DNA from 4 places in the Megasphaera sp. genome. Region 1 is predicted to be linked to each of the others. Evidence: riboswitches for the same ligand, from Rfam matches in the RefSeq annotation. Region 1 holds a riboswitch; each other region holds the start of a gene.
The links. Region 1 has a riboswitch for S-adenosylmethionine ahead of ACFWUB_RS07270 (MetQ/NlpA family ABC transporter substrate-binding protein). Riboswitches for the same ligand answer to the same signal wherever they lie in the genome.
Positions count from the first base shown of each region.

Region 2: linked by a shared signal. The riboswitch ahead of ACFWUB_RS09565 (branched-chain amino acid transport system II carrier protein) and the one ahead of ACFWUB_RS07270 (MetQ/NlpA family ABC transporter substrate-binding protein) in region 1 are both predicted to bind S-adenosylmethionine.
Region 3: linked by a shared signal. The riboswitch ahead of metK (methionine adenosyltransferase) and the one ahead of ACFWUB_RS07270 (MetQ/NlpA family ABC transporter substrate-binding protein) in region 1 are both predicted to bind S-adenosylmethionine.
Region 4: linked by a shared signal. The riboswitch ahead of ACFWUB_RS08070 (MetQ/NlpA family ABC transporter substrate-binding protein) and the one ahead of ACFWUB_RS07270 (MetQ/NlpA family ABC transporter substrate-binding protein) in region 1 are both predicted to bind S-adenosylmethionine.

Region 1 is NZ_CP181255.1:1,522,806-1,530,477, forward strand. It holds gene ACFWUB_RS07260 (AEC family transporter) at 1-693, opposite strand, end outside; gene ACFWUB_RS07265 (exonuclease domain-containing protein) at 711-1,376, opposite strand; gene ACFWUB_RS07270 (MetQ/NlpA family ABC transporter substrate-binding protein) at 1,512-2,336, opposite strand; SAM riboswitch class I at 2,426-2,524, opposite strand; gene ACFWUB_RS07275 (RNA-guided endonuclease InsQ/TnpB family protein) at 2,772-4,028, shown strand; gene ACFWUB_RS07280 (MFS transporter) at 4,266-5,405, shown strand; gene ACFWUB_RS07285 (FAD-binding oxidoreductase) at 5,564-6,964, opposite strand; gene ACFWUB_RS07290 (hypothetical protein) at 7,031-7,459, opposite strand; gene ACFWUB_RS07295 (MFS transporter) at 7,476-7,672, opposite strand, start outside.
Region 2 is NZ_CP181255.1:1,983,787-1,991,458, reverse strand. It holds gene ACFWUB_RS09585 (alanine/glycine:cation symporter family protein) at 1-285, opposite strand, end outside; gene ACFWUB_RS09580 (glycerophosphodiester phosphodiesterase) at 356-1,078, opposite strand; gene ACFWUB_RS09575 (NAD(P)-dependent malic enzyme) at 1,356-2,609, opposite strand; gene ACFWUB_RS09570 (aldehyde dehydrogenase family protein) at 2,636-4,048, opposite strand; gene ACFWUB_RS09565 (branched-chain amino acid transport system II carrier protein) at 4,191-5,444, opposite strand; SAM riboswitch class I at 5,495-5,593, opposite strand; gene nth (endonuclease III) at 5,672-6,304, opposite strand; gene larE (ATP-dependent sacrificial sulfur transferase LarE) at 6,306-7,139, opposite strand; gene ACFWUB_RS09550 (ADP-ribosylglycohydrolase family protein) at 7,108-7,672, opposite strand, start outside.
Region 3 is NZ_CP181255.1:33,187-40,858, reverse strand. It holds gene fmt (methionyl-tRNA formyltransferase) at 1-912, opposite strand, end outside; gene def (peptide deformylase) at 912-1,373, opposite strand; gene priA (replication restart helicase PriA) at 1,726-4,083, opposite strand; gene metK (methionine adenosyltransferase) at 4,209-5,399, opposite strand; SAM riboswitch class I at 5,459-5,559, opposite strand; gene ACFWUB_RS00195 (hypothetical protein) at 5,696-6,958, shown strand; gene coaBC (bifunctional phosphopantothenoylcysteine decarboxylase/phosphopantothenate--cysteine ligase CoaBC) at 7,211-7,672, opposite strand, start outside.
Region 4 is NZ_CP181255.1:1,679,364-1,687,035, reverse strand. It holds gene ACFWUB_RS08095 (GDSL-type esterase/lipase family protein) at 1-110, opposite strand, end outside; gene ACFWUB_RS08090 (tryptophan transporter) at 107-1,582, opposite strand; gene ACFWUB_RS08085 (energy-coupling factor transporter transmembrane component T family protein) at 1,595-2,278, opposite strand; gene ACFWUB_RS08080 (energy-coupling factor ABC transporter ATP-binding protein) at 2,278-3,093, opposite strand; gene ACFWUB_RS08075 (MetQ/NlpA family ABC transporter substrate-binding protein) at 3,455-4,255, opposite strand; SAM riboswitch class I at 4,289-4,382, shown strand; gene ACFWUB_RS08070 (MetQ/NlpA family ABC transporter substrate-binding protein) at 4,489-5,319, shown strand; partial or broken gene metF (methylenetetrahydrofolate reductase [NAD(P)H]) at 5,367-6,220, shown strand; gene speC (ornithine decarboxylase) at 6,396-7,672, opposite strand, start outside.

The DNA of each region.
Region 1 (7,672 bases):
GTCCTTGAAGTGGGAAAAGTCGATGAGGTAGCCGACGGGGATGAGGGCTACCCAGGCGCTGACGTGGATCAGGGCCTGGAAAATCGTCGTCCCCGCAGCGGGCCTGGGGATGCCGGCGGCGTGTAAGGCCGTGCCGATGACCAGGGCTACGACGGACAACTGGTTCCAGTTGATGAAGATCGATTTCCAGTTATCCTTGAAAAAGACGAAGAAATTGCGGTCCTTGCCGCCGTGCTGGTAGTAGTAGCCCATGGGGAAGAGGACGAAGAACATGAGCAGGTTCTGGAAGACGCCGATGATCTGGACGTAGGCATAGGACATTTCCCCGTAGAGAATGTAGCTGCACAGGCCGCCGAGCATCCCCGTGTTGGCCGGGATGGCGGCGATGAGGTAACTGCCTCGGTCGACGAAGGACGAGAATTTGCGCTGCCGTCCCAGCAAGAGGACGACGGCCAGCGGCAGGAGGCCGTTGAAAAAAGCGAAGAAAGGCAGGCTGAGCAAGTCCGTCCGCATGGGCAGGACCCAGAAGCTGAGCAGGGTCAGGGACGTCATGATGACGATGATGTTGAAGCGGATGAGCCAGTTCGACTGGTCCGGCGTCAGCCAGCTCCGCCTTTTGGCGACATATCCGGCAATCATGGGCAGGATGATGTCTGTGAAAATATAAACCATCCGGAGTGTCGTATCTTCCATGGCCGGATTCCCTCCCTTTACTTGCGGGCAGCGCGGAAGGCGTCGGCCAGGGAGAACGTCAGCGGTTCTGCCGGCTTGGTGGCGTCGATGATAGGCTGCATGATATCGCGGAATTCTTCTTTTTTCTTCGATAAGACGTAGAGTTTGGACGTGTTGCGGGCATCCCAGAGGGCGTCGTGCATCTGGCCGTCGAAGGTTTCTCCCAGGGTGCTGACAGCCTTGTCCAGGGAAATGACATTATCCAGGCCCAGGAGGTTGCAGTAAATCTGCTGGAAGTTCTGCCAGTGGTCGAGCATCCAGCGGACGCGGTCGTCGTGCTCGTCGATTTCTTTGAGGCGGAGTTCGCAGTCCAGCTGGCGCCAGTCATTTTCACTCCAGGCGAACATTTCGTAGGCATTGGGGCAGCCTTCGTTGCACCAGGTCAGGAAATGGTCGAAGGCCTGGCGGAAATGGGGTTTCCCGGCCAGCATTTCCATGGTGATACCTGTCAATTCCTGACAGGTCTGATTCATGGCTGTCGTATATTCGGGCAGCACATATTCCTTATACGACGAGATTTCATTCCCCTCTTCGTCTATTTTAACAGCACCGATTTCGATGATTTCCCCTTTGCAGATGCGGCGCGCTTCCTTCTGGTCCCGGCCGATAGGGTTCATCTCGAAATCGACAAATACGGCTTTCATGAGAGTGTCTCCTTTCTGAATCTGATGACAACCATTATTATACCATAAGTAAAGGGCTTGTCGCACGTGCGACAAGCCCTTTTAAGAGGATTCAGGCGGGCCGCCCTTTGGGCGGCCCCTACGAACCACTAGCCACTAAAACGCCGGCAGGATAGTTCCCTGGAAGTGTTCTTCAATGAATTTCTTGATCGGTTCAGACTGATAGATTGCCAAGACTTTCTTGTATGTTTCGTTGTTTTCGTCGCCCTGACGGACTGCCATGACGTTGGCATACGGCGAATCCTTCGATTCGACGAGGATCGAATCTTTCTGCGGGTTCAGGCCGGCCGGGATAGCGTAGTTGGTGTTGACGCAGGCCAGGTCCGTATCGTCGAGGGAGCGGGGAATCTGAGCGGCGTCGAGTTCGACGAACTGGAGGTTCTTGGGATTTTCGGTGATATCTGTTACCGAAGCGTCGACGGAGTTGCCGTTTTTCAATTTAATCAGGCCGGCCTGCTGGAGCAGGAGCAGGGCGCGGGCACCGTTGGTCGGGTCGTTCGGGATGGTGACTTTGGCGCCGTCCGTGACGTCTTTAATGTCTTTGAATTTATGGGAGTAAACGGCCATGGGCAGGATAATGGTCTTGCCGATGGAGGTAATCTTCAGGCCTTGTTTCTTGACGACGTTGTCCATGTACGGCTGATGCTGCATGGAGTTCATATCCAGGTCGCCTTCGGCCAGGGCCTTGTTCGGCTGGACGTAGTCGTTGAATTCGACGACTTTGATAGTAATGCCCTGTTTAGCTGCTTCTTTAGCGACTTCTTCCATGACTTCGGCATGAGGACCGGCAGTGACGCCCATCTTGATTTCTTTTTTGTCACCGGAAGCACCGGAATTGGAAGACGAACCGCAGCCGGCGGCAAAGAGGCACGTCGTCGTGATGAGAACGGCGGCGAAGAGTTTTTTTACTGTTGCGTTCATGTAATCATTTCCTTTCTGGATAACGGATAATAAGGGCTTGCCGGTCAAAAAGAAAAGCCGTCATACAGATGACGGCTCAATTTGCGATTCGTTCATCTGCCGGTATACACCGCTGGACTTGGCACCTATCCCGATAGGGGGTTGCCGCAGCGTCATCGGGCCATTCCCTCGACTGCTCTTGATGAAAGACAATGTATGGTTGTTGGTGTACATATTATCACCTGGAAGAGAATCTGTCAAGAAATATTGTGCTTCTTGAGGAAAATTTCTTTTTATCATAGTTTCGCCAGAAGACTCCTTCCTCTTAGGTAGGGGATGAATGGCGATGGATTTCGCAGGTTCGATGCCTGCGAAATCCACCCTATGTCATTTCTGTCTTAGCCTTTTCACTTCGTCTACGGTATAATGGTAGGTAACAGAGGAGGTGAATCCTAGATGTACTTGACGCAATCGAATGTCATCCGCGGCTTGGCGAAACAAGACTATACGATGCTCCGGGAAATGTGCCAATACAGCAATAACCTGTACAATGTAGCGGTCTATATGATTCGGCAGCATTACTTCGATACCCAGCAATTCTTGCGGTATGAAGAAAATTACCCTATCTGCAAGGAAAATGAAAACTATGGCTTGTTGCAGGCCGGTGTTGCCCAGCAGATATTGAAAATGGCCGACCGCAGTTTTCGTTCTTTTTTTGGGCTTTTGCAGAAAGTCAAGTCCGGTGACTATGGTTCAAAGGCTGTTCGCCTGCCATACTATCGTGAAAAAAGGGGCCTCTTCAGTCTCATCTTGTCGACGAACGCCATCAACATTAAGAATAGCTTCCTGACGGTACCAATGAGCCGTGAATATATGAAACGCCATCACGGCCATCGGATTCGGATTCCTGTTCCCGACAGACTGAAGGATAAGACGATTCAGGAAGTCCGCATCTGTCCCATGCATGGCGGACGGTATTTCAAGATTCAGTATTGCTACTTACAGGAACCAGAACCGGTGAAAACCTCGCCAGACCGTGTCCTGGCTGTTGACTTGGGCCTGGACAATCTGGCCGCCTGCGTTACCAATACGGGGACGTCGTTCCTCATGGACGGTCGTAAACTCAAATCTATCAACCAGTATTGGAACAAACGCAAAGCCAGACTCCAAAGCATTGCTGCCAAGCAGGGCCAGAAGACGACGAACCAGCTCTGTCAGTTAGCGAAGAAACGCAATTTCCGGATGCAGGACATCCTTCGCAAGACAGCCCGTTACATTGTTAATTTCTGCATTGACCATCAGATAGGGACCCTTGTTTGCGGTTATAATCGAGATTTCAAACGAGGACTGAAGCTGGGCAAAGTGACGAATCAGCATTTCACTCAAATCAGCCTGAGCTATCTGCGTAGTACCTTGAAACAGCTGTGTGAACGCTATGGGATAACCTATCTGGAACAGGAAGAGTCCTATACCTCTCAAGCCAGCTGCCTGGATTTGGATGATATTCCCGTATACCAGCCGGATACACCCTATACAGGAACGTTCAGCGGGAAACGAGTCCAGCGCGGCCTGTACCGCTTTGCCGATGGAAGGACGGCCAATGCCGATATCAACGGCGCCGCCAACATACTTCGTAAAAGTAAGCAGAACTTCGATTTCGAAGGACTGTGTAAGGGGCTTTTGGACAGCCCTTTGAGAATAAGGCTATCCTGATTTCAGGAGGAAACTTAAACAGCAACCTTCTCAAGAATCTCCCGCTTCTATAAGCGGGAGAGGTTCAAAATAATACCGCTCATCGGAGGCTTATGCTCGTATAGTATAAAGCCGGATAAGATGTCACTTCAGTCCTGCAGCGGAGGAAGGGCGCGTACGTAAACGCGTCTTTCGATAAAGATGCAGGACAGGGTGGTTTCTTGTCTGGCTTTTTTTAGTGTGAGGTGACAGAAATTGATGAATAAACGAGATATCCTTTGGCAGATTTATAGTGCCAAAGCCTTTTACTTCCTCGGCGGTTTCGGTTTTACGTCGTGGGCATCGCTCATTCCCTTCCTGAGGCAGCAGCTGCAGATTCAGGACGACCACCTGGGGTTCCTCTTATTGGCCGTCGGCTTAGGCGCCCTGATCATGATGATGCTGGCCGGTTCCATTGCCGGGCGCCTGGGCTGTCGCCGTTCTTTGACCATCGCCGGCCTGGCCATTGCCGTCGTCCTGAACGTTCTCTGTTATGTGCCGGCTTATGCAGCGGCCTTGGTCATGGCCGTCCTCCTCGGTTCGTCCCTGGGACTGCTCGACGTCGTCGTCAACATCAACGGTATCTTCATTGAACGGAAAGTCCACAAGCGCCTCATGTCCGGCCTGCAGGCCATGTGGTCCCTGGGGAATTTCGCCGGCGCTGCCTTTTTTGCTTCCATGCTCCACCTGGGCTTTTACTGGAAAATCGTCATGATTGCCGGCGCCGTCTTCATCGGCCTCTGCGTCTGCTTCTTTGCGCCCCATCTCCATGAGGAACGGCAGGCATCCGGCAAGGGCGCTTCCCTGGTCCTGCCCAAGGGGAAAATCGTCCTCATCGGCCTGGTCTGCACCATTGCCTTCCTGGTAGAAGGTTCTATCAACGATTGGAGCGGCGTCTTCATGACGACGGAAAAGGGCATCGACATTTCCCAATCCGGTCTGGGCCTGACCCTGTTTACGGCGTCGGCCTTCCTGGCCCGCCTGCCCGGTGACTCCCTGACCATGCATTTCGGGCCGCGGCGGCTGCTGGCCCTGTCACTGCCCGTCGCCTTTGCCGGCTTCATGGGCATCCTGCTCATCAGCGGCGGCCCCTTCCTGTTTGCATCGTACATCCTCATCGGCGTCGGCTGTGCCAATACCGTGCCGATCTTTTATTCCTCTCTGGGGACGCAGAAGGACATGCCCGTAGCCGATGCCGTCGCTGCCGTCAGCACCATCGGCTACGCCGGTATCCTCCTGGCACCGGCCGTACTGGGCTTCATCGGCCGGGCCTTCAGCCTGACCGCCTCCTTCGCCTTAGTCACGGCCCTCCTGGTCATCATGTCCATCATGGCCATGCGGCTCTTGCGGGGGAAATAGTTTGTAGTTTGTAGTCGGGGATGTGTAAGAATCCCGTGACCGACTTGCGTAAACGGGCGCCCCACGTGGGCGCCCCTACTAACCCCTATCCCCTAACCCCTAACCACTAACCACTAGCCACTTAAAAAGGGCTTGTCGAATGACGACAAGCCCTTTCTTCACGCCTCAATCACTTTCCCCGGGTTGAGGATGTCTTTCGGGTCCATGGCCCGCTTGATGGTCTTCATGATTTTCAGTTCGCCTTTTGGCGTGAACTGTTCCATATATTTCAGCTTCTTGGCACCGATGCCATGTTCACCGGCCAGGCGGCCGCCGACGCTGTAGGCATAGGCGTAGACCTGCTGGTGGAATTCTTCGACGTTCTTTTCCCATTCTTCGTCGCTCATATCCATCTTGCAGAGGACGATGTGCAGGTTGCCGTCGCCGATATGGGCGTTGATCTTGACTTCAAAAGGATAGTTCTTACCGATGTCCATGATTTTTTCAATGGTCCCGGCGATTTTATGTACCGGAACGACGACGTCGTCCGTGAGGAAGACCTTGCTCTGGAGTTCGACGGACGTCTGGCAGTTACGGCGCATATTCCAGACGCGGTCGTCAGCTTCCAGGACTTCGGCAGCGCCCGATTCTTCACAGATCGTGCAGACAGCGTCCATCTTGGTGTCCAATTCGTCTTCGTGGAACGTTTCGACGGTGATGATGACGTAAATGCCGTCGTCGTAGTGCGGCATGTCCTTGTAATGGCAGTAGTCAGCGCAGCCGCGGACGTAGGAATTGTCCATGTATTCGACGCTGGTCGGGTCGATGCCGGCTTTCATCAGCTTCGGCACCATGTGCAGGGCCTGGCGCGGGTCCGTGTAGATGGCCAGGACGTCGAAGCGGTACGGCGGCAGGGGGATGAGCTTGACTGTGACTTTGGTGATGATGCCCAGCGTCCCTTCACTGCCGATGATGAGCTGTTCCAGGTCGTAGCCGGTAGAGCATTTCTTGAGGATGCGGCCGCATTCGACGATATCCCCTGTAGGCGTGACGATTTCCAGGCAGTAGACCTGGTCGCGGGTGACGCCATAGCGGACGGCGCGCAGGCCGCCGGCATTGGTGGCCAGGTTGCCGCCGATGAGGCAGCTTTCGGCGCTGGACGGGTCGCCGGCATACATGAGACCGACTTTTTTGGCGGCGTTCTGCAAGTCTACCGTGCGGACGCCGGCTTCGACGGTCATGTACATGCCTTCTTCATTCAGTTCGATGATCTTGTTGAGACGGTCCATGCAGAGGACCAGGCCGCCGCAGACAGGGATGGCACCGTCGGCCAGGCTGGTGCCGCCGCTGCGGACGGTAATGGGGAAGTCGTATTCATTGGCCAATTTGACGATGTCCGAGATTTCCTGGGCATTGGCCGGTGATACGGCTGCTTCCGGGAGATGGAACATGGCCGGATTGGTTTCATAGTCTGTCTGATACTGTAAGAGCAGGTCTTTATCGGTCTTGACATAAGTCGGACCGGTAATGGCCTTTAATTTTTCAATGATTTCTGCCGTAATAGGCTGATAAGTTTTCAAGCGAAGGGCCTCCTTATAAAAATCGGTTGTCTTATTTTACCACGCCCGCTTTGCTTAGGGAAGGCATCAGAACTTGAAATCGATTGTTGCCGAGACGCCGACGCCCTGGACGCGGCTGAGGTTGGTGACATTCGTCGTCGCCATTGGGATGAGGGCATTGGCCCGGGCGATGCCGTTGAATTCGCCTTCCAGCTGAGCCACGGCCTTGACCTTTTCGACCTGTGCTGATGGGCCGATGACCTGGACGGCGCCGATATATTTACCCGTACCGACACTGACGATGGGGACGACTTTCGTCGCGTAGTCCGTGCCGACGCCGTTCTTCATGAGCAGTTTGTTGAGGAAATCATTGATGGAATCGCCGTATTTGGAAACGAGGACGGAAATACCGCCGACTTTCAGGATAGAGCCGAGGTTGAAGGCCTGGACGGCCGTGCCGCCGGCAAAGCCGAGGAGCGATGCGACCGTAACGGCTGCGATGAGTTGTTTTTTCATGGAAATACCTCCTAATTTACACTTTTTTGGGACTTGTGCCGCGGGCCAGCGAGGCCGTGACGGCGAGGAAACAGAGGACGGCCAAGATGACGAACGAAGCGTGCAGGGCGGCCACGACGCCATCCGCATAAGACGGCTGTTTGGCCGTCTCTGTCGTCATGATGAAGGTGACGACGGCCATGCTCAGGGCCTGGCCGAGGTTGCGCGATAAGG
Region 2 (7,672 bases), 460 kb from region 1:
TTCACCATATTTCAAGGCCATGCCGAAAAAGGCAGCTACCCACATCCAAAAGACGGCGCCCATGCCACCAGACAAAATAGCCGTAGCGACCCCGACGACGTTACCGCCGCCGACGTTACCAGCCAGCGTGACCATCATCGCTTTGAAAGTGGAAATAGATCCATTCCCTTTGTCTTCGTGACGGGACTTATAAGAATCGATGAGGGTCCGGCGGATAATGAAACCAAAATGGCGGACCTGGATAAATCCGTTGGAAACAGTATATAAAATCCCTAAGGCCAGCAAAACGAAAACCAGCCATCTTCCCCATAGCCAGGAGTCAATCAATTGTACAATCGCCTCTAAATTTTCCATGTCATACTCCTTCCAAGACGCGCTTTACCATATCCGGGAAATTGCCAATGACGCAATCGACGCCATAATCGCGCAGCTGTCTTACACTTTCTTCATTATTGACCGTAAACGTATTGATTTCAATATGATGTGCCTTGACTTCCGCTACGGTTTCTGCTGTCAAGCTGCCATAATACGGATGATAACACTGAACGCCGACACCTTCTGTATAGGCCCCAGGATTGATGAGCCACGTTTCCGTCAACAAGCCATATTTTAAATCAGGTGCCAAGGCTTTCATACGCAGAACACTTTCATGATTGAAACTCGAAATGATGACTTTATCTTCTAAATGATAGCGCTGCAACACAGGCCATACTTTAGCTTCAATCCCTGGATAAGGATAGACACCCGTCTTCAATTCAATGTTCGTCACCAAGGGCGTCCCAGCTACCCATCGGCAATATTCGTCAAAAGTCGGAATAGTCTGAAAGCCTACTTCTTCTGAATAGATATACGAAGCATCGAGTTTCTGCAATTCTTCCAGCGTATAATCGCGAACATTGCCCGTGCCATTCGTCGTCCTGTCGACCCGTTCATCATGGATGACCACGAGCTCACCATCTTTCGTCAGCTGTACATCCATTTCAATTCCATCGGCACCACATTCTAATGCCTTGCGGAAAGCGAGCATCGTATTTTCCGGATATTTGCCGCTAAATCCGCGATGTGCAAAATTCTTCATGAAAAAACCTCCTAGTAATGATTCTGTGTCCATTATAGAGTATATCTGCTTGACGAATCAAGAAAATATTTTCATGATATAATTTACATCATTTTACAAATCATAATATTTCTATCATTTTTTATAATAAATAAAAACAGGTCCTTGCAAGATAATAAAAATATTCATGCAATGACCTGTTTTACAATAATGTTATTTTTTCAACCACTAAGAGCTCCGACATTGCAGCCTATAATGTCGACTAACCACTAGCTACTAGCCACGAACCACTAGCTCTTTATTTATGGATCAAGTCGAGCATGGCGTGGAGTTTGTCGATGGTTTCTGCTGCTTCTTGGCGGACGTCTTCCGGGTCGCGGGTGATGCGGGCGACGCCGCTGTCCATAGCAGCTTTGGCGACGGCGGCGGCGACGGCCGGAGCGACGCGTTTATCGAAGGCGTCGGGAATGACATGGTCTTCGGCCAGTTCGTCATCGCCGACCAGGGAGGCGATGGCGTAAGACGCAGCCAGTTTCATGTCTTCGTTGATGCTGCGGGCCCGGACGGCCAGGGCGCCGCGGAAGATACCCGGGAAGACCATGACGTTGTTGATCTGATTCGGTGCATCCGACCGGCCAGTGCCGACGACTTTGGCACCGGCCGCTTTGGCAGAGGCGTAGTCCGTTTCCGGGATGGGGTTGGCCATGGCGAAGACGACGGCATCGTCGGCCATGGCCTGGATGATTTCCTTAGTAAAAATATGCGGTGCCGATACGCCTAGGAGGAGGTCGGCCCCTTTGACGGCATCAGCCAGGGTCCCGTGGGCATGGGACGGATTGGTCAGGGATGCCAGTTCCGCCTGGACCGGGTTCAGCCCTTCCATGCCAGCGTAGAGAATCCCCGGACGGTCGACCATGGTGACGTTCCGAGCTCCGGCGCGGACCAGGAGGCGGCCGATGGAAGCGCCGGCAGCCCCTGCCCCATTAATGACGATGCGGGCTGTCTTCAAGTCCTTATGGACATAGCGGAAGGCACCGATGACGCCGGCCAGGGCGGCAATGGCCGTACCGTGCTGGTCATCATGGAAGACAGGGATATCCATTTCTTTTTTCAAGGTCTGTTCGATTTCATAGCATTTCGGCGAGGCAATGTCTTCCAGGTTGATACCGGCGAAAGACGGCTGCAGGCGCTTCACGGTTTCGATGAATTCTTTTGGGTCCTTTGTATCCAGGCAGATAGGAACGGCATTGACGCCGCCAAAGACCTTGAAGAGAATGGATTTCCCTTCCATGACCGGCATGGCAGCTTCCGGGCCGATGTCGCCCAGGCCGAGGACGCGGGTCCCGTCCGATACGACGGCGATCATATTGCCACGGCAGGTCAAGTCGAAAGACAAATCCGGGTCCTTAGTGATTTCCCGGCACGGCTGGGCAACGCCAGGCGTATAGAGAATACTCAGGTCGTCGTGGGTCTTGAGGACTTCCCGGGGAATGGTTTCAATAACGCCGTGTTTGCCGCGGCGGATTTTCATGGCTTCTTCATCGAAATTCATGACGCTAAAACTCCTCCTATAACTGTTTATGCATTAAAAATGGCCTGGGGTTCTGTAAATTCCAACATCCCATCTTTGCCGCCTTCACGGCCGATACCACTGTCCTTAAAGCCGCCGAAAGGCGCTGTGACGTCGCGCGGGCTGTCGTTGACGTAGACGTTGCCCGACAAAACGGCTGCTGCCACCTTCGAGGCTTCTTCCTTGTCCGGTCCCCAGACGGCAGCGTTGAGGCCATAAGGCGTATCGTTGGCAATGGCCAGGGCTTCGTCGACGGTATCATAAGCGATGACGCTGAGGACGGGGCCGAAGATTTCTTCGCGGGCAATGGTCATGTCATTGGTTACGTCCGTAAAGATGACAGGCTTGACATAGTAACCGTGGTCCGGCGCATCCGGACGGCCGCCAGCCAGAAGTGTCGCCCCTTCTTCCAGGCCCTTGGCGATGTAGGCATCGACGGTCTGCCACTGGTCATACGATGCGACAGGACCGATTTTCGTCGTTTCCAGAGCCGGGTCGCCAATAGTATATTCCGGCAGTATCTTCAGCATGAGCTGTTCAATCTGTTCCTTGTCATCCCGCGGGATGATCAGGCGCGACAGGGCCGTACAGGTCTGGCCACTGTTGAGGAAAATGGAATTGAAGCACATGCGGATAGCCTTTTCGTAGTCCGCCCCCTTCAAGAGGACGAAAGGCGACTTGCCGCCCAGTTCCATACTGATGCGCTTCATCGAAGCTAAGGCGCGCTGAGATACCTTGATGCCGGCTGCCGTCGACCCCGTAAAGGATACCATGGCGATATTCGGGTCGTCGCAGATGGCATTGCCGACCTGGCTGCCCCGGCCGGCGACGAGATTGAAGACGCCTTTGGGGAAACCGGCCTGGTCAAAGGCTTCGGCCAGGTAGTACGCCGTCACCGGCGTGTGCTGACTCGGCTTGAGGACGACTGTCGCCCCGACGAGCAAGGCCGGTACGACTTTCTGGATAATCTGCCCTAAAGGATAATTCCACGGCGTGATACAGCCGATGACACCCAAAGGCCGGCGGTAGACGACGGATTGGGACAGATGTTCGACCAGTGGCAATTCCGGTGCCAAGTCGATATACGACTGGGTCCGCACGAACTGGTAGCCAATATGGTTGGTCCTGGCAAAGGCTACAGGCGCCCCTAATTCCTTGACGACGGCGTCGACGAACTGCGGTTCCAATCTGATCATCTGGACCAGCAGGTTCTTCATGAAGGTGATGCGGTCTTCCAGCGGCATAGCCGACCAGGCCGGGAAAGCTTTGGCAGCCGCCTGGGCAGCGGCAGCGACATCATCGGCACCAGCCGCGGCGACAGTGGCGAAGATTTCTTTCGTCGCCGGATTTTCTACGTCAATATATTGGCCAGACAAGGGCGCAACCCACTGGCCATCGATATATAGTTTTTTCAAATCCATGAAATTACCCCCTTTTACTCGAGATTATTCTTTAATTATAGAGATAAGTCATTGATTATGCAAGTCGGGGAAAAAAATAGACTGCCTAAAAGGCAGTCTATTTTTAGTGGCGCCCCCTACAGACTCCATACCACAAACTATCTTATTTCGCTTCGGCTTCTACGGGTTCTGAGGCGGATACGAAATGGCCGATGATGGAGCCGCCGATGAGGCCGATGATAAAGGGGACGATCCAGCCGAAACCGTATGTGGACAGGGGCGTAGCGGCGACGATGGCTTTAGCAAAGCCCAGGCTGCTCAGACCCGGCAGGGATTCCAAAAGGGCGAAGAGCGTGACCAGGTAGACAGAGCCTTTGTAAGCACCGTTGTTGGGCATGAAGCGGCCGATGATGCCCAGGACCAGGAGGGCCAGGCACGGCGGATAGCAGACGCCGAAAATCCAGCCGATGTAGGTGACGATACCGTCGACGCCGAGGAGGGCCGTCAGGGCCGACAAGATGCAGCAGGCGACGGCGACTTGCTTATAGCTGATGCGGTTGCCCGTAGCCGTGCTGGTGAATTCGGCAACGGCGGCAATCTGACCGATGGCTGTCGTCAGGCAGGCCAGGACGACGGCGATGCCCATGGGAACCATGACCCACGTGCCGACGCGCTGGATGATGGCGACCAGGAGTTCCGCACGGCCGATGTTCTGCGCATAGTCACCGCTGACGCAGGCGCCCATGTAGAGCAGGCTGCCGTAAATGATGAGCAGCAGGACGAAGGAAACGATGCCACAGTAGATGAGCACTTTATTGCGCTGGCCGACGGTCTTATAGCCCTTGCCGTAAATGGAGCTGATGAAGACAGCTGCCATGATGAAGCTGACCAGGACGTCGCCCGTGTTATAGCCGCCGAGGAAGGCATTGACGAAGGGATGGTCCACAGCCGGAGCGACGGGTGTCCCCAGGGGATTGAAGATGCCGACGAAGGCGACGATGACCAGGATCAGGGCCAGGAGCGGCGTCAGGTATTTGCCCATGCGGTCCATGACGTTGTTCTGGTCGGCAACAAAGAAGAAGCTGATGACGAAATAGGCGATGACCAGCGGGATGAACGGTGCTGCCGGCAGGTTGCCCTGGATGCCGAGCTGGATGGCCGTCGCACACGTACGGGGAATGGAAACGAAGGTACAGACCAGCATGAGGGCTGCCAGGAGGACGTTATACGTATTCTTCCCTACCCGTTCAGTAATGGAGTGGACGTCGCCGTTGAGGCCGATGACGATGAGCGTGAAGATAGGAAGAAAAATACCCGAAAGGGTCAGGCCAGCCAGGCCGGACAGGAAATCGCTGCCGCTGTTCAAACCGAGCTGGGGCGGGAAAATCAAGATTGAATGATGTGAAAATAAGTACATAATACGCCAAAAGAAAAGAGGCGCTGCCTCCAAGCTGCGCCTCAGTCATAATGATATCTTTCAGGAATAGCCTGTAGGAATTGGCACCTTACCTTAGGCAGGTTGCCGCAACGTCATCGGGCCCGTCCCTCAGCTGCTCTCGATATAACTTATGAAATTTGTCTGTATTGGTGTTATTTTATAAAATTTTTAACGACTTGTCAATGTATTTATTTTGATTTAACGTTTTACTTCTGACAACTGGGACAAAGGTCAGCCAAAAAGCAGTTGTCGCATAAAGGCTTGCGGGCTTTGCAGACCCGGCGGCCATGCCAGATGAGCCAATGATGGGCCCGGCTCCACCATTCCTTGGGAATGGCCTTCTGCAGGCCCTTTTCGACTTCCAGCGGCGTCGTCCCTTGGGCCAGCTGCAGACGGTTGGACACGCGGAAGACGTGGGTATCGACAGCAATGGCCGGCGTATTGAACAAGATACTGACCAGGACATTGGCCGTCTTGCGGCCGACGCCGGGCAGTTTCACCAGCTCATCGAAAGTCTGCGGCACTTGGCCATGATATTTTTCACAAAGGATGGCACAGTTGGCCAGGATATTCTTGGCCTTGCTGCGATAGAGGCCGCAGGTCCGTATCTTTTCTTCCAGTCCCGCTGTCCCCAGGGTCAGCATCTTTTCCGGCGTGTTATATTCCGGGAACATGCCGGCCGTCACGATATTGACCCGTTCATCCGTACATTGGGCCGACAAGATGACGGCAATCATCAATTCAAAAGGAGAATTATAGTGCAGAGCCGGTTTCATGATACCGTACTGGTCCTGGAACCGCTGCAGCATTTCATCTTTTACTTTCTTGGAAATAGCCATATCACTTTACTTCCTCATCAGTATGGATTACGTCGTTCAGGCTGCCCATTTCATAGCCGCCCAAATCGAGGGTGACGTACGTAAAGCCCGTATCCTTGATGGCCCGGACGATTTCCTCCCGATGAGCCAGGACCGACGGGATTTCATCGACGGCGACTTCGATGCGGGCTACATCGCCGTGATAGCGGACGCGCAGGGACCCCTGGACGTAAGGCGCTACGGCGGCTTCGGCCGCATCGATCTGAGCCAGGCGGTGCGGCGTCAGTTCCACGCCATACGGGACGCGGCTGGCCAGGCAGGCAGCGCTCTGCTTATTCCAGGTCTGGAGGCCGAATTCCTTCGACAAAGCCCGGATATTCGCCTTGGCCAGGCCTGCTTCGATCATCGGGCTGCGGACGGCGTCGGATAATTCCTGCAGGGCTTTCATACCCGGCCGGTAATCACCGAGGTCATCGACATTCCCCCCGTCGACGACCCACTGATAGCCTTCGGCCTTGGCCAGGGCCACGAGCGACGTAAAGCGTATTTTCTTGCAGATATAGCAGCGATCTGGCGGATTCTGGACGAAGTCCGGGTCCTCGAATTCCGTCGAATGGGCCAGGCGGTGTTCGACGCCGATGACCTTGGCCATGGCCTTGGCATCAGCCGCTTCACTGCCCGGCAGGGTCGCCGAAACGGCCGTCACGGCCAGGACCCGGTCCCCCAGAGCCTGGTGAGCCGCATAGGTCAGGAAGGTGCTGTCGACGCCGCCGGAAAAGCCGACGACGACACTGCCCATGTCCTTTAAGATCTGCTGGAGTTTTTCATATTTCTTGCTTGTCTCTGTTGAAATCAAAAGAGTTCCCCCTCGAACCAATATAGTTTTCATAGAACTGTCGAATGACGCCCTTCATTTCTTCGTCACCGACATATGGCAGGGCCTGCTGCCACAAGGCATCGGGCACGCCATAATAGGCTTCGGCAATGCTGCCGGCAATGGCTGCCTGCGTATCCGTATCGCCGTTGAGCCAAATCGCCTTGCGGATCGTATCTTCATAGTCCGTCCCTTCCAGGAAACATTCGATGGCTTCTGGCACACTATCGTCCGTCGTGCAGGTAAAGCCATAAGACGGCCGTATCTGGGCCAGTGTCCGGGACAGATCATAGAAATGCGACCGCAGATATGCGGCAATCGCCTCTTTCTCCTTCCCCTGCCGGGCCAGGAAGATAGCCGACGCCACGGCAATGGCACCCTTGATGGCTTGGGGATGGTCATGGCTGACGACGGCTGTCAGCTCTGCCAGCGCCTGGGCTTCCTCCAGAGTATCGGCAATCCAGCCAGCCGGGCTGACGCGCATAGCCGCCCCATTGCCATAGCTGCCGTAAGCC
Region 3 (7,672 bases), 840 kb from region 1:
GGCTGCGCTTTGCAGATATTGGGCAGCAGCCATGCGTTTGCGGCTTTCGGGCTGGACTTCACAGATGCGCAAAGCCCCTTTCCCGGTCTGGACGGTGAATTGTTTCTTAGTCACCGATAACACGGTCCCCGGCGCAGCCTGTGTCCCTTCGACGACGTCGGCTGCCCATATCTTCAGGCGCTTGCCATCGTGGCAGATGGTATAGGCACCCGGATGGGGATCCAGCGTCCGGATGAGCCGTTCCAATACGGCCGCATCCTGGGACCAGTCGATGTGGGCTTCTTCCTTGGTAATCTTGGCCGTATACGTCGCCTGGCTTTCATCCTGGGCGACGGCGCGGCTTTCATAGCCATCCAGGTCGGTCAGGACGTCGAGCAGGGTCTGGGCCCCGAGGATGGACAATTTATCGAAGAGGGTCCCCGTCGTTTCCTTGGCATCCAGGGGAATAGCCGCTTTTTTCAGCATCTTCCCCGTATCCATGCCTTCGTCGAGAAGCATGATGGTCACGCCGCTTTCGGCTTCGCCGTCTTTGATGGCGTACTGGATGGGGGCGGCGCCGCGATACTTCGGCAGCAGCGAGCCGTGGACGTTGAGGCAGCCGTATTTCGGGATGTCCAGGACAGCTTTCGGCAAAATCTTACCGTAAGCGATGACGATGATGACGTCCGGCGCCAGGCTGCGGAGCTGTTCGATGACGTCGTCACTGCGCATGGAATCAGGCTGGAAGACGGGGATGCCCAGTTCCAGGGCCTTTTCCTTGACCGGCGAGAAAGTCACCTTCTTGCCGCGTCCCCGCTGTTTATCGGGCTGGCTGTAGACGGCAGCGATATCATAGCCGGCCTGGGCCAATTTTTCCAGGGACGGGACGGAAAAGTCCGGCGTCCCCATGAATACGATACGTAACTTATCCATTAGTCCCCTACTTTCTGTAAATCCGTCGCCTTTTCGATGAACAGATGGCCATAGAGATGGTCGATTTCATGCTGGAAAATACGGGCCAGGAAGCCTTCCGGTTCATAGATGACGGTCTTGCCGTGACGTGTCAGCGAACGGACCTTGATTTTGGAAGCCCGTTCCACTTTGCCGTAATATCCGGGGATGCTCAGGCAGCCTTCGGTATCGACATTGGTTTCGTCCGATTTTTCCAGGATTTCCGGATTGATGAGCTCGATGAGGCCGTTGCCGTCGTCGAGGACGATGAGCTGCAGCGATTCATTGACCTGCGGCGCAGCTAAGCCTACGCCTTCAGCAGCATACATCGTTTCTGCCATGTCGTCGAGCAATTTCTTTATATGTTTATTCACTTTCGTAACGGGTTTCGCCGTCGCTTTCAGGACGGGATCCCCGGCTTTAATAATAGTAAGTACTGCCATGTAACTTTCACCTCATTGTAATAGTAAAAATGCTTATTTTTTTCTATTATAGTATGAAATCGCCAGAAATGCTATAGATTCATCAGAATTGCTTGAAATAGCCCATTTCTCTCCTGCCGTAATTGACAACATTTATAAGGTTATGTTACATCGTCAGCAATGGAAGAAGTAACACTGAGGGCGGTTCCGGACGTATCCTGAAGGGCGCCATGGCCATGAAGTTTCTCAGAATGCTTCTTTCATTTTTTATTTTGCACTGTAAGGGTCGCCACGTGGGGCGCCCGTTCCTGCCCGATGTGGGAATGTACTCACATCCCAGACGGACTGAACAGGCAGGTGCGATTCCCCACGATTATACGGGATCGACATCGATGAGGACGCCGGTCTGCCAGCAGGCCGGGATGCGCTGCATGGCTTTTTTGATGGCTGTCAGGTCTTTTCCGGTCAGGGACAGGACCAGGCGGTATTTATTGCGTATCTTCTTGATGACGTCTTCGTAAGGACCGATGACGGCGACTTCATCGCCGTGGTCCCCGTTCCAGCTGTTCAGGGCCGCTGCGACGTCGTTGGCCTTGCGCCAGACTTGTTCTTCTGATTCATCCTGGACTAAGATCTTGGCCATTTCCTGGAAAGGCGGATAGCCCAATTCTTTCCGGAACTGGATTTCCTGGTCATAAAAGGCCCGGTAATCCTGGCGGGCAGCGCACTGGATGACGTAATGGTCCGGCGCGTAGGTCTGCATGACGACGCGCCCCGGGATATCACCGCGGCCAGCCCTGCCAGCCGCCTGGGTCAGGAGCTGGAAGGTCCGTTCCCCAGCCCAGTAGGCCGGGATATTGAGCAGGCTGTCGGCCGATAAGATGCCGACGGCGCTGACGCCGGGGAAATCGTGGCCTTTGGCGACCATCTGAGTCCCCAGGAGGATGTCATATTCATGACGGCGGAAAGCTTCGATGATACGGTCGCCGCTGTGCTTGCGGCTGGTCGTATCCTGGTCGAGGCGGATGATGCGCGCCGACGGCAGGAGTTCGTGGAGCTGCTGTTCCACTTTTTCCGTGCCGCTGCCAAAGAATTTGATGTATTTGCTGCCACATGACGGACAGACCGTCGGCACGGGCTTTTCGGCATCGCAGTAATGGCAGCGCAGGTGGGCGGCCTGACGATGGTAGACCATGGCCACGTCGCACGTATCGCATTTGACGACGTAGCCGCACTTGCGGCACATAACGAATGTCGAGAAGCCGCGGCGGTTGAGAAGGATGATGGCCTGTTGCCGGGCTGCCAGTGTCTCTTCCAGGAGATTCAATAAGCAATCGGAAACGACGCGGTAATTCCCGCGGGCCAATTCATCGCGCATGTCGACGACCTGGACCGAAGGCAGGGGCCGCTGGCCGACGCGCTCTGTCAGCTCGACCAGGACATAATCGCCCTGCAGGGCCTTATAGTAGTCGCCCAGCGCCGGCGTGGCACTGCCAAGAATTACGGGGCAGCCGTAGTACGCAGCCCGCTGGCGGGCCACGGCGACGGCATGATAGCGCGGCGCTTCGTCCTGCTTATACGAACTGTCATGAGCTTCGTCGACGATGAACAGGCCGATGGACTGGGCCGCCGTAAAGACAGCCGACCGGGCACCGATACAGATATGACTCGTCCCGTTCTGCATACGCAGCCAGTTGTTACGCTTCTCACCCTGGGAAAGCTGGCTGTGCATGACGACGACATCGTCGCCGAAGCGGCGCAGGAAACGGCGGACGATTTGCCCGGTCAGGGCGATCTCCGGCACTAAAACGACGACCTGCCGGCCTTCTTTCAGGACCTGGCTGGCCAGCTGCATGTAGACTTCGGTCTTGCCACTGCCGGTGATGCCGTGGAGGACGTAGGTTTTTCCTTGTTCATCGCTTCCGATAACTTTAACTGCCTGTTGTTGTTCCGGTGTCAGCGTAAAGGGAGCATCGCCAGAAAGGGTCGGCAGGATATTCGTCGTCCTGGCCGGCCGCTGGCTCCAGCGGGCCAGGCCTGTCGCACAGAGACGGCGCATGAGGTCGCGGCTGTAGCCCTGGCCCTGCCAATAGGAAACGGCCCCTTCCCCCTTCTCTTTCAAGGCCTGGAGCAGTTCCTGCTGGCGCCGCCGGCCGTGGAGGATGTCTTCGTCATCATCGTGGACGAAGGAAAGCCAGTCTTCCATCTTGTCGGCAATCTGGTTCTTGTAATAAGTCCGGCTGGTCAGGACCTGGCGGGCCAGGGCCGTTTCGACGAGGTCCCTGCCGAAGCGGCGGACAAGGCTGCCCTTTTCACGGCTCCCCTTGTCGGCGACATAGGCCTGGAGCTGCCGCCCTTCAGGACTCACAGGCGCAGCCGGGCCGACGGACAAGATTTCCTGGCGGACCAGGCCCTTCTTGTCGATCATGAACAGGCGCAGGGCTTCGGAAAGGTTGCAGACATAGTAGTCGCGGATCCAGATGGCCGTGCGGATCATTTCTTCCTGGAAGCCGGTCTGCGTCGAAAGCAGGCCTTCGACGGGCTTCAGTGTGAAATCGGCCGGTTCGTCCAGCTGTTCATGGAGGGCGACGACGATGCCCTCTTCCCGGCGATGACCAAAGGGCACGAGGACGCGGCTGCCGACGCGGACGGCCAGACCATCGGGAACGGTATAGGAAAAAGTCTGCTGCAGCCGTTTCGCCGTCGTATTGATGATGATTTCAGCAATCAAAAGGACACCTCCTTTGTATGGGGCTGTCGCACTAAAAAACTACAAACTGCAAACTCAATACCCAAAAAGAGGCTGTCTTAATGGGACAGCCTCTTTTCTGGATGTTCAGTTTATCGAACCGCCTCTTATAAGCCGGCTTCTTTGCGGAGCGTTTCGGCTTTGTCTGTCTTTTCCCAAGGCAGGTCGAGGTCGTTGCGGCCGAAGTGGCCATAGGCAGCGGTCTGTTTGTAAATCGGGCGCTGCAAGTCGAGCATGGCGATGATGCCAGCCGGACGAAGGTCGAAGTTCTTTTCGATGAGTTCGACGATCTTTTCGTTCGGGACTTTGCCCGTACCGAAGGTTTCGACGTGGATGGAAACCGGGCGGGCTACGCCGATGGCATAAGCCAGCTGGATTTCGCATTTATCGGCCAGGCCGGCAGCGACGACGTTCTTGGCGACGTAACGGGCTGCATAAGCGGCCGAGCGGTCGACTTTTGTGGGGTCCTTGCCGGAGAAGGCACCGCCGCCATGACGAGCCATGCCGCCATAGGTATCGACGATGATCTTACGGCCTGTGAGGCCCGAATCGCCCTGAGGACCGCCGATGACGAAACGGCCAGTCGGGTTGATGAAGAGTTTCGTCTTGTCGTCGAACAAGCCTTCCGGCAGTTCCGGTTTGATGACGAATTCGAGGAGGTCGCTTTCGATCTGTTCGCGGCCGACTTCGGGGCTGTGCTGTGCCGAAATGACGATCGTATCGATGCGGACCGGTTTGCCGTCTTCATATTCGACAGTGACCTGGGTCTTGCCATCGGGACGGAGATAGGGCAGTGTGCCGTCTTTGCGGACTTTGGCCAGGCGGCGTGCCAGGCGGTGTGCCAGGGAAATCGGCAGCGGCATGTAGTCGTCCGTTTCATTGGTAGCATAGCCGAACATCATGCCCTGGTCGCCAGCGCCGATAGTATCGAACTTATCCGTATTGCCTTCTTTCTTTTCCAAGGCATCGTCGACGCCCATAGCGATGTCCGGGGACTGTTCGTCCAGGGAAACGAGGACGCCGCAAGTGTCGCAGTCAAAACCATATTTAGCGCGGGTATAGCCGATGTCACGAATCGTTTCGCGGACGATGTGCGGGATATCGACGTAGCACGTCGTAGAAATTTCACCGACGACATGTACCATACCAGTCGTTACCAGGGTTTCGCAGGCAACGCGAGCGTTTTTATCTTTTGCGAGAATGGCATCCAAAATGCTGTCCGAAATCTGGTCAGCCATTTTATCGGGATGGCCTTCGGTGACGGATTCGGATGTAAAGAATTCACGATTTTTTGCCATGAGTGATCCTCCTTAAAAAAAATTCCCCTCATCCATGACTTCATGAGAGGGGCTTCTAATCCCCATCTGCCAGTATATCACTGCTGGAATTAGCACCTTTCATAGCTGAAGGTTGCTGCGACATCACAGGGCCAGTCCCTCCGTCGTCTCTTGATGGTTCTTTATTTGGTTTGCTCATCCATTATAATTCAAGTCCGCCTATTTTGCAAGTGTTTTTTATGCCTAAAAAACATTGTCTACTAGACGTTGCCCTATAGGCAGGGTTATAATGGAGAAGATAGAAAGGATGATTAGATATGACCAAATTGCGGCCTAGAGATATATTCTTCAACGACCCTTATTTTGATTATGCAACCTGCAGCAAGCCCGGCGACCTGCGGCTGGCCAAGCGGGTAGAAGTATTCGGCAAATGGTACAAGACCCCGAGCCTGGTGACGACCCTTCTTTCCCAGGAACGGCTGACCTTCAGCCGCCACACCGGCACAGACCAGGAAGACGCCTTGGTACTGCGCATCTACGAACGGACGGCCGACCGGCTGCTCATCAATACGTATTATACGTCCAAACAGAACCCGGAAGAAATCTACGCCGGCACGATCCACCTCGAACGCTACGATATGGCGCAGACTATGGAATCTTTTTCCTATATGGGCATCATCGACCTGCTCATGCTCCAGACGGACAGTCAGATTCTCGGCTTGACCGACGTCTTTGAAGACGTGCAGATGGCCAAGCACGCGGCAGCCCATGCCCTGGGCATCTATCTCATGGTCATCTGCGACCAGCCCTGGTCCGACGAAGCCGTCACTGGCGGCCAGGAAACGCCGGCCATGATGATGGGCAAAGAAAAAGAAGAACTTCAGCAGCTGCGGGAAGAAAAAGCCCAGATGGACGCCGACCGGGAAGAACTCCTGCGCCTGCGCCTGGAAGCCAAGAACCGCACGGCCGTCCTTTCTGAACTGGAACGGCTGCGCCAGGAACTCGATGCGGAAAGGACGGGCCGCGAACAGGACCGCAAACAGTATGAAGACCGTATCCGCAAGCAGGAACAGTATATCGAAAAGATAAAGGAAACGGCATCCAGCCAGATTGCCGAACTCCTGGCCCTGCGCAAGGAACTCAACAAGCGCCAGGTGCGGCCGGATATGACCAAAGGCCAGGCGCCGCGGAAAGTGACGCCCCAGGAAGCGTCGCGTTCCGTCCGGGACCCGGAAGACCGCGGCCTGGACCTGCCCTCCTTCATGACCCAGCGCGATTATACGCGCCAGCTGGACCGCTTCCTCACGGGCCGTCAGATAGCCCTGGCCGGCGGCGATCCCGACTGGCAGCGCCGCATCCAGCGCCGTTTCGGTGCCGTCCTCCTCATCAGCGGCCAGCCGGGCGATGACCGGATGCTGAAAGAAGCGTCCCTCTTAGTCGTCAACCTGGAAGACGGCAAGACGCCCCTCGTCCGCTGGGCCATTACGGAAGCCAAAGAAAATAACTGCCCCATCCTCTCCGTCGGCCCGACCAACCTCAACGGCTTCGCCAAAGCCATCGTAGGGCGGGTTAGTGGTTAGTGGCTCGTGGTTCGTGATTAAAAAAACATACTATTAAGCCCGAATGGGCTATGATCGAATATCACAGCGGGACGCCTTCCAGGCGTCCCCTACGCACAAGGCCACGGGCCGTGTATTTTTTTGTGATCGGCCCATAGTTTGTAAAGATACTTTTAAAGTTAAATTCATTTGCTAACTGCTAACAGCTAGCTGCTGACTGCTAAAAAGGACTGTCGCACATGCGACAGTCCTTTTTCTGCAAACTCCCTGCTATCAACTATTCTTTTTCGCCATAATGGCAGCCGCGCGGGCTACGATGATGGCAGCGAGTTCGTCTTTATCCATTTTTTCTAATTTTTCCATAGAGCCGTCCGGGAAAAGCAGGGTGGCGATGTTGGTCGTCCCTTTGAAGCCGGCTCCTTCGGCACTGACGTCGTTGGCGACGAGCATGTCGAGGTTCTTCTTCTTGAGCTTCTTCGTGCCGTATTCGATGACATTCGTCGTTTCGGCAGCAAAGCCGACCAGGGTCTGATGGGTCTTGCGCTGGCCCAGGCCATAGAGGATATCCGGGTTCTTGGCCATTTCGATGGTCAGGGTATCGTCGTTTTTCTTGATCTTGTTTTCCGCCGGATGGGCCGAACGGTAATCGGCGACAGCTGCGGCTTTGATGACCAGGTCGCAGTCGTCATAATAGGAATCGACGGCAGCTTTCATGTCACGCGTACTGCCGACATC
Region 4 (7,672 bases), 160 kb from region 1:
TCATTGTCGATATGGATATGGCTTTGGGCCGAGACCAGGGCCGTCCAGCTCTGGTCGGGCCGGACGTCGAAGCCGTAGGTCAGGCTGTCGCCCAGGCACAGGAGTTTCACGGCTGGACGGCTTTCTGGACGGCCTTTACGGCAGCGTCCGTCGACAGCCACGGGGCATCGAACTGGCAGCCGGCTTTTTCCAGGTCCATCTGGCAGGCGAAGATTTTCGGGATGGCACTGGTATAAATATCATGGTCATACATATAGCGCAGCGTCGTTTCGACGTCGGCATCGCTGAGGATGTGGCCGTGGTCGATGAGGACCAGCCGGTTGGCATAGGGCAGGGCTGCTTCCAGCGTATGTTCGATGACGACGATGGTATGACCGTATTTGACATTCAAGTCGTGGATCAATTCATAGAATTCATGGGTCCCTTCCGGGTCCAGGGCCGACGTCGGTTCATCGAAGACGAGGATATCCGGATTGGTCGCCAGTACGTCGGCAATGACCAGGCGCTGTCGCTGGCCGCCGGACAGCTTCGTGACCTGGCGGTTGCGGTACGGCGTCATATTGACCTTTTCCAGGGCTTCCGAAATAGCCTGGCCGATCTTATCCGGTGCGACGCCCTGATTTTCCAGGCTGAAGGCGATTTCTTCTTCGACCGTCATGGCGACGAGCTGGCTGTCATAATCATCGAGCATGGCGCCGACACGGGTTGCCAGCTGGGAAATCGTCGTCTGCGTCGTCGCCTGGCCGTCGACGTAGACCATGCCTTTCATGACGCCGCCGAAATAATGCGGGATAGCGCCGGTCATGGCCATGCACAGCGAGCTCTTGCCGCTGCCGCTTTCACCGGTAATGACCAGGAAGTCGCCTTTATTCACGGTCATGGTGACATCGTCCAGGACGGGCGTCTTCTGCTTGTTATAGATGTACGACAAATGTTCCATGGAAATGAGGCCTTCCTGGGACGGCTTCAAATCATACATGCTGTGGTCCGACGTGACTTCCCGTTCTTCCAGGGAATCGAGGATGCCCCGGGATACGAAAAGGCGCAGGGCCGGGAAATACATGAGCGGTGTAACGATGGCATTCAAGGCGCCGATGACGACGACCAAGGGCAGCATGGCCGTAAAATAGACGACATTCGGCAGATTCATGACGAACTTCAGGATCGTGACGAAAGCGCCGCCGCTCATGCAGGTCGCTGCAAAGCCGGTCAGGACGGGCAGGCACGAATGACCTTTGAATTTGATGAATGCCAGGTTCTTGACGATGAACGTACAGGTCAGGGCGCCGAGCGGTTCACTGATGAGGTTGCCATAAGGAAAGCCCGACTTCGACGTCAGGACGTTGACCAGGGCAGCGACCAGGCCGATGCCCAAGGCCTGCTTGTAACTCGGCTTGGTCAGGCAGATGGCGACACAATACGTGGCGATGGTCCAGTTCGGCGTGACGCCGCCGACGCTCGGTGAGACCAGGTGCAGGATCGTGCCGATGGCCAGCATGAGCGTCGTAATGGTGATCCAGCGGAACTGGCCGCCCTGACGATGATGAAATTCTAATTTAGCAATATCTGCAACAGTTTTCATCTTTCTTCCCTCCTAAACCAAGTCTTGCAGGCGCAAGTAAACGACAAAACAGCTCAGGGCCAGCATGATGACAATGCCCACATAGTCGCGGCCTTTCGGGCGGACATTGCTCATGAAGCTGTGTTCGTTGCTGCCGAAACCGCGTAATTCCAGACTGAGTGCCATCGTTTCCGACCGGCCCAGGGACTTGAGCATCAGCGGCTGGACGACACTCATATAATTGATGACTTTCTTAAAGACATTGCCCTTCGTCGACAGACCCCGGCAGGCCTGGGCTTCCTGGACGGCCTTGCTTTCGGCGATGAAATCGGGTACGAAGCGCAGGGCCGCCGTGAACATGAAGGCATATTCATAAGGTATCTTGATCTGCTTGACCAGGGCGGCCGTCAAATCCTGCAGGCGCGTCGTCGTCAGCAAGATGATGAAGACGATGGTCATGGCCAGCATGCGCAGGCCCGTGACATAAGCCGATTCCAGGGACCCGCCGCCCAGGAGCTGGACGACAGCCAGGAAGACGGCGAAGACGGCCAGGCTGAAGACGGCCTTGAGGTTGCGCGACAGGCTGCCGCATAATCCCAAGAGGATGAGTTCGATGACGACTAAGATGACCAGGGGCAGCGTCGTATGCATGACCAGGGCCCAAAAGGAAAAGGCGAAGGTGCCGATCAATTTCGTAACAGGGACCAAATTCTTCATCATTTTTTCATACCTCCAATCCGTTCCAGCATGGCTGTCGTAAATTCTTTCATCGATTTACAATAAGGAAAATCAGGAACCGCCATGGATAAAGTGACGGCATCGGGCCGGCTCAGACCCAGGTCATATAGATCATCGCGCTGGGTGAACAGTTCCTGCGGCGTCCCGTCGAAGGCCTTGGTATGATTGCCGATGACCAGGACGCGCTGACAGTATTCGGCGAAAATATCCATGTCATGACTGATGATGAGGATGGTCATGCCCTTTTTATTGAGGTCCGTCAGCAAGGCCATGAGCTGGTCCTTGTCTTCACTGTCCTGGCCGCTCGTCGGTTCATCGAGAACGATATATTTCGTATGCATGGCGATGGCTGATGCAATGGCGACGCGCTGTTTTTCGCCGCGGTTCAAGTTGGGCGGATAGGCTTCAGCCAGTTCCGTCAGTTCCGTTGCAGCCAGGGCTTCGTCGACGGCCTGGCGGATCTCGTCGCGGCTCATGCCCAGCTGCTGCGGCCCGTAGGCTACTTCTTCACGGACCGTCGGCCGGAACATCTGCCGTTCCGGCCGCTGGAAGACGTAGCCCATGAAATGGCTGCGCACAGAAGCATCGTCATCGTTGATGACCTTGCCGTCATACAGGATTTCCCCGGATACGGGCTTTTCCAGCCCCATGAGCAGGCGCGTCACCGTCGTCTTGCCGCAGCCGTTGCGGCCGCCGAGACCGATGAATTCGCCCTCACCGATCTGTACATTTACATGTTCCAATACGGGCACGCCATTGCCGTAGTTGAAACTGACATCTTTCATTTCCAGCATCTTTCTCTCCCCTTCTATTTGAAGACACAAAAAAACCTTCCGTCCCTATACAGGGACGAAAGGTTTGATTTCTTCCGCGGTGCCACCCAGATTGACTCAGTGAGTCCAGCTCTACATGTACGGCATAAGCGATACACGTTTCTTTGATAGCGGTGGAAATACACCGTCGCACCCTACTGGTCACCGTTCAGGCCGCATCTCCCGAATCCATTCTATCCGCCGGTCCGTGCCGAACTCCCACTGCCATCGGCTCGCTGGAACTGCCACAATCGGATATACTCGTTTCGTTCATCGACAAATCCATTTAGATTTTGCTTTATTATATACTTGTAACGCGCCTATTGTCAAGCCTTAGGCCCGCCTATTCAGCCGGTTCGATGGTGCCGTTGTATTTATCGGCAATGAACTTCTTGACAGCATCGGAATGGAAGATTTCAGCAATCTTCTTGTACGTCGGGTTGTCCTTGTCCTGAGCCCGGACAGCCAGGACCATGACGGCCAGCGGTTCGTCTTTCGGTTCCAGGAAGATGCCCTGTTCTTTGACGTTGAGGCCGGCGCTCATGACGTAATTCATAGTGATGACAGCGGCATCGACATCACCGAGGCTGCGCGGCAACTGGGCCGCTTCGATTTCCTTGAACTGGAAATGCTTGGGATTATCGACAACATCAGCCGGTGTAGCTTTGAAACCGACACCGTCCTTGAGTTTCAAGAGGCCAGACCGCTGAAGGAGTGCCAAGCCGCGGCCACCGTTGGTCGGGTCATTGGGGATAGCAATGACGGCACCGTCGGGCAAAGCGTCGACACTCTTATATTTATCACTGTAAATCCCCATGCGCATGAGGATCGTATTGCCGATAGGCACTAAATCAGTGCCATTCTGCTTATTGAAATTATCCAGGAATGGCTTGTGCTGATAGCTGACCAAGTCAATATCTCCATCAGCCAGGGCCTTGTCCGGCGTAATGTAGTCGGAAAATTCGACAACCTTGATGTGAATCCCCTGTTTTTCCGCTTCCTTAGCCACGGCTTCGACGACTTCAGCATGAGGACCCGCTGTGGCTCCGATCTTGATTTCCTTGTCGCTGCTGCCGGCACTCTGGCCATTAAGTATAGTTTTGTCAATGCCCTTAAGATAGACCTTGACAAATAGCCTATCCATGATAAACTAAGAATCAAGACAACTTTAGAACGACATTTATCCAGAGTGGTGGAGGGACTGGCCCTATGAAACCCGGCAACCGACGATGACGGTGCTAATTCCTGCGGATTATTCCGAGAGATAAAGAATCAGCCATCAAACCTCTTTCTCTTTCGGAAAGAGGTCTTTTTTATGGATAAAATGACGGAACAGGATAGTCTATATTATTCTATATTTTGTTAGGAGGAATCTTCATGAAAAATCTCAAGAAACTCTCGCTTCTCGCCGCTTCGGCCCTGCTGGCCGTCGCTTTCCTGGCTGCCGGCTGCGGCAGTGATTCCGCTTCCAGCGGCTCGTCTTCCAAGAACACGACGGTCACCGTCGGCGCTACGCCCGTACCGCACGGCGAAATCCTCAACGAAATCAAGCCGCTCCTGGCCAAAGAAGGCGTCGACTTGAAAGTCGTCGAATTCACGGATTACGTCAAACCGAACTTGGCCCTCAACGACAAGGAACTGGATGCCAACTTCTTCCAACATTCGCCGTACCTCGACAAATTCAACAACGAACACGGCACGAAACTGAAAGCCATCGCCAAGATCCACGTCGAACCGATGGGCATTTATTCCCACAAAATCAAGGATTTGAAAGACCTGCCGGATGGTGCTAAAGTCGCCATTCCTAATGACCCGACCAACGGCGGTCGCGCCCTCCTCATCCTGCAGAGTGCCGGTCTCATCGGCTTGAAAGACGGCGGTAACATCACATCGACCGTACAGGATGTCGAAAAGAACGACAAGCATCTCCAGTTCGTCGAACTCGAAGCCGCTCAGATTCCCCGTTCCATCGATGACGTAGACATCGCTTTGATCAACACCAACTTCGCTATGGAAGCCGGCCTCAATCCGCTGAAAGACGCTCTCTTCCTGGAACCGAAGGATTCGCCGTACGCCAACGTCCTCGTCATCCGTGAAGGCGATGAAAATCGTCCGGAAATCCAGAAACTCGTCAAAGCCCTCCAGTCTCCGGAAGTCAAGAAATTCATTGAAGACAAATACCAGGGCGCAATCCTGCCGAGCTTCTAATAAAAGTTGGATGTTTGACGTTTGATATTGAGGGGGAATTCATATACATGCATACGAATGAGCTTTTTGCCAAAAAAACGGTCTTTTCTTTTGAAGTCTTTCCACCGAAACGGGACATTCCCGTCGAAACGGTCTATCCGACCCTGGACGAGCTGAGCCAGCTCCATCCTGACTTCATCAGCGTCACCTGCGGCGCCGGCGGCACGGGCGGCAACCGTACCGTCGAAGTCGCTACGTACATCAAGCAGTTAGGCTGCGAAACGGCGGCCCATATGCCCTGCATCTACCTCACGGAAGAAGCAGCCCTGCAGAACTTGAAAGAATTGAAAGAAGCGGGCATCGAAAACATCCTGGCCCTGCGCGGCGACGAAGTACCGGGCCGCGAACGGGCTCACGTCTTTGAACATGCCAGCGACCTCGTAGCCTTCATCAAAGAAAAGGAACCGGACTTCAACGTCATCGGCGCCTGCTATCCCGAAGGCCATACCGAAGCCAAGACCCTGGCTGCCGACATCCGCAACTTGAAGACCAAAGTCGACGCCGGTGCCAGCGAGCTCATTTCTCAGCTATTCTTCGACAACGCCCTTTTCTACCGCTTCCTCGAACGCTGTGAAATCGCCGGCATCAACGTCCCCATCGAAGCCGGCATCATGCCCGTCACCAATAAAGCTCAATCGAACGCATGGTCACCATGTGCGGCGCTACACTCCCCATCAAATTCCAGCGGGCCATTGCAAAATACGGTGACACTCCCGAATCCATGCGCGACATCGGCATCGCCTACGCCATCGACCAGATCGCCGACCTCCTGGCCAACGGCGTAGACGGCATCCACGTCTACACCATGAATAACCCGTACATCGCCAAAAAAATCGCCGAAGCCGTAAAGACATTGTTATAGAAATCTTTGTACATCACCTCTATAGTAGGGGCTTGCACGTGGCAAGCCCGTCCCAGAACATTAGCGAGTCTCAAGTTCAGGGAATGCATTGCCAAATCTCTAGCGGGTCGCCCACGTGGCGACCCCTACAGTGAAAAAAAGAGAGGCTGTCTTAATACGACAGTCTCTCTTTTTTTCACTCTTTCAGCACATACCCATAGGCGTGGATGCGTCCATCGTCTTCTTTTTCCAGATAGACGCCCTGGATTTCCGAGGCGAAGCCCGGCAATTCATTGAGGCCTTCTTCCAGGGCCTTGAAATACTGGACTGCCGTATGGGACCAGCGTTCGCCCGGGACGACGCAGAGGACGCCCGGCGGGTACGGCAGAGCGCCTTCGAGGGCGATGCGGCCTTCGATTTCATCGAGGGGCACCAGCTCACCCTGGCCGCGGATGAAAGCGTATTGCGCATCCTGGGCATTCATGGCGTATTCCGGCAAGTATTCCCGACGGAAGAGTTTCTTCTGCAGGTCCTTGACGTTCCGCGCCTTATAGAAATCATGCATTTCCTGACAGAGTTGGCGAATCGTATAGCCGGCGTAGCGGTCCGGATGTGAGTTGTAGACGCCGAGGAGGACTTCCTGCATGGGGACATCGTGGTCGACGAAGCGTTCAAAACGGACCAGCTGGGACACGAGGAGGCGCATCTTATTCTTATTTTCAGCCGGTGTCAGCAGGAAGAGGATCGAATTCAAATCACATTTTTCCGGGATGACGCCGTTACCGCGAAGGTACGTCGCCAGGATGTTGGCATGGATACCGAAATCTTCGTACTGTCCCGATTCAGCGTCGATGCCCGGTGTCGTCAATAACAATTTGCAGGGGTCGACGAGGTATTGCCCCGGCCCGTATCCTTCAAAAGCATGCCACTTGGCATCCGGTTCAAAGGTGAAATAAGCCAGGTCGTTGGCCATGTCATCTGTATTGCCATCCTGCCAGGGTTTGCCGTAGACCGTCGGTGCCACGAACGGCCGGATATAGTGGCAGCGGCGCAGGATATCCTTGCGGGCTTCGATACCCATTTTCACGCAGTCCATCCACATCTTGCGGCCAGCCGCACCGGCATGGATTTTGGCGTTGACAGCGATAGTGGCGAACATGGGATAAAAAGGACTCGTCGACGCATTGGCCATAAAGGCATTGTTGAAGGTCTTGTGGTTGCAGTAGCGGGGCTGGTTATGGATATGGTTGTCCTTCTTGTGGATCTGCGAAGCCTGAGAAAAACCAGCCTGCTGCTTATGGACCGACTGGACGACCATGATGCCCGGATCGTCTTCATGCAAATCGAGGAGCAGCGGCGAGCAATCCTTGAGCATGGGAATGAACTGTTCATAGCCGACCCAGGCCGAATCAAAGAGGATGTAGTCGCAGAGATGGCCGATGCGGTCGACGACGTAGCGGGCATTGTACAGCG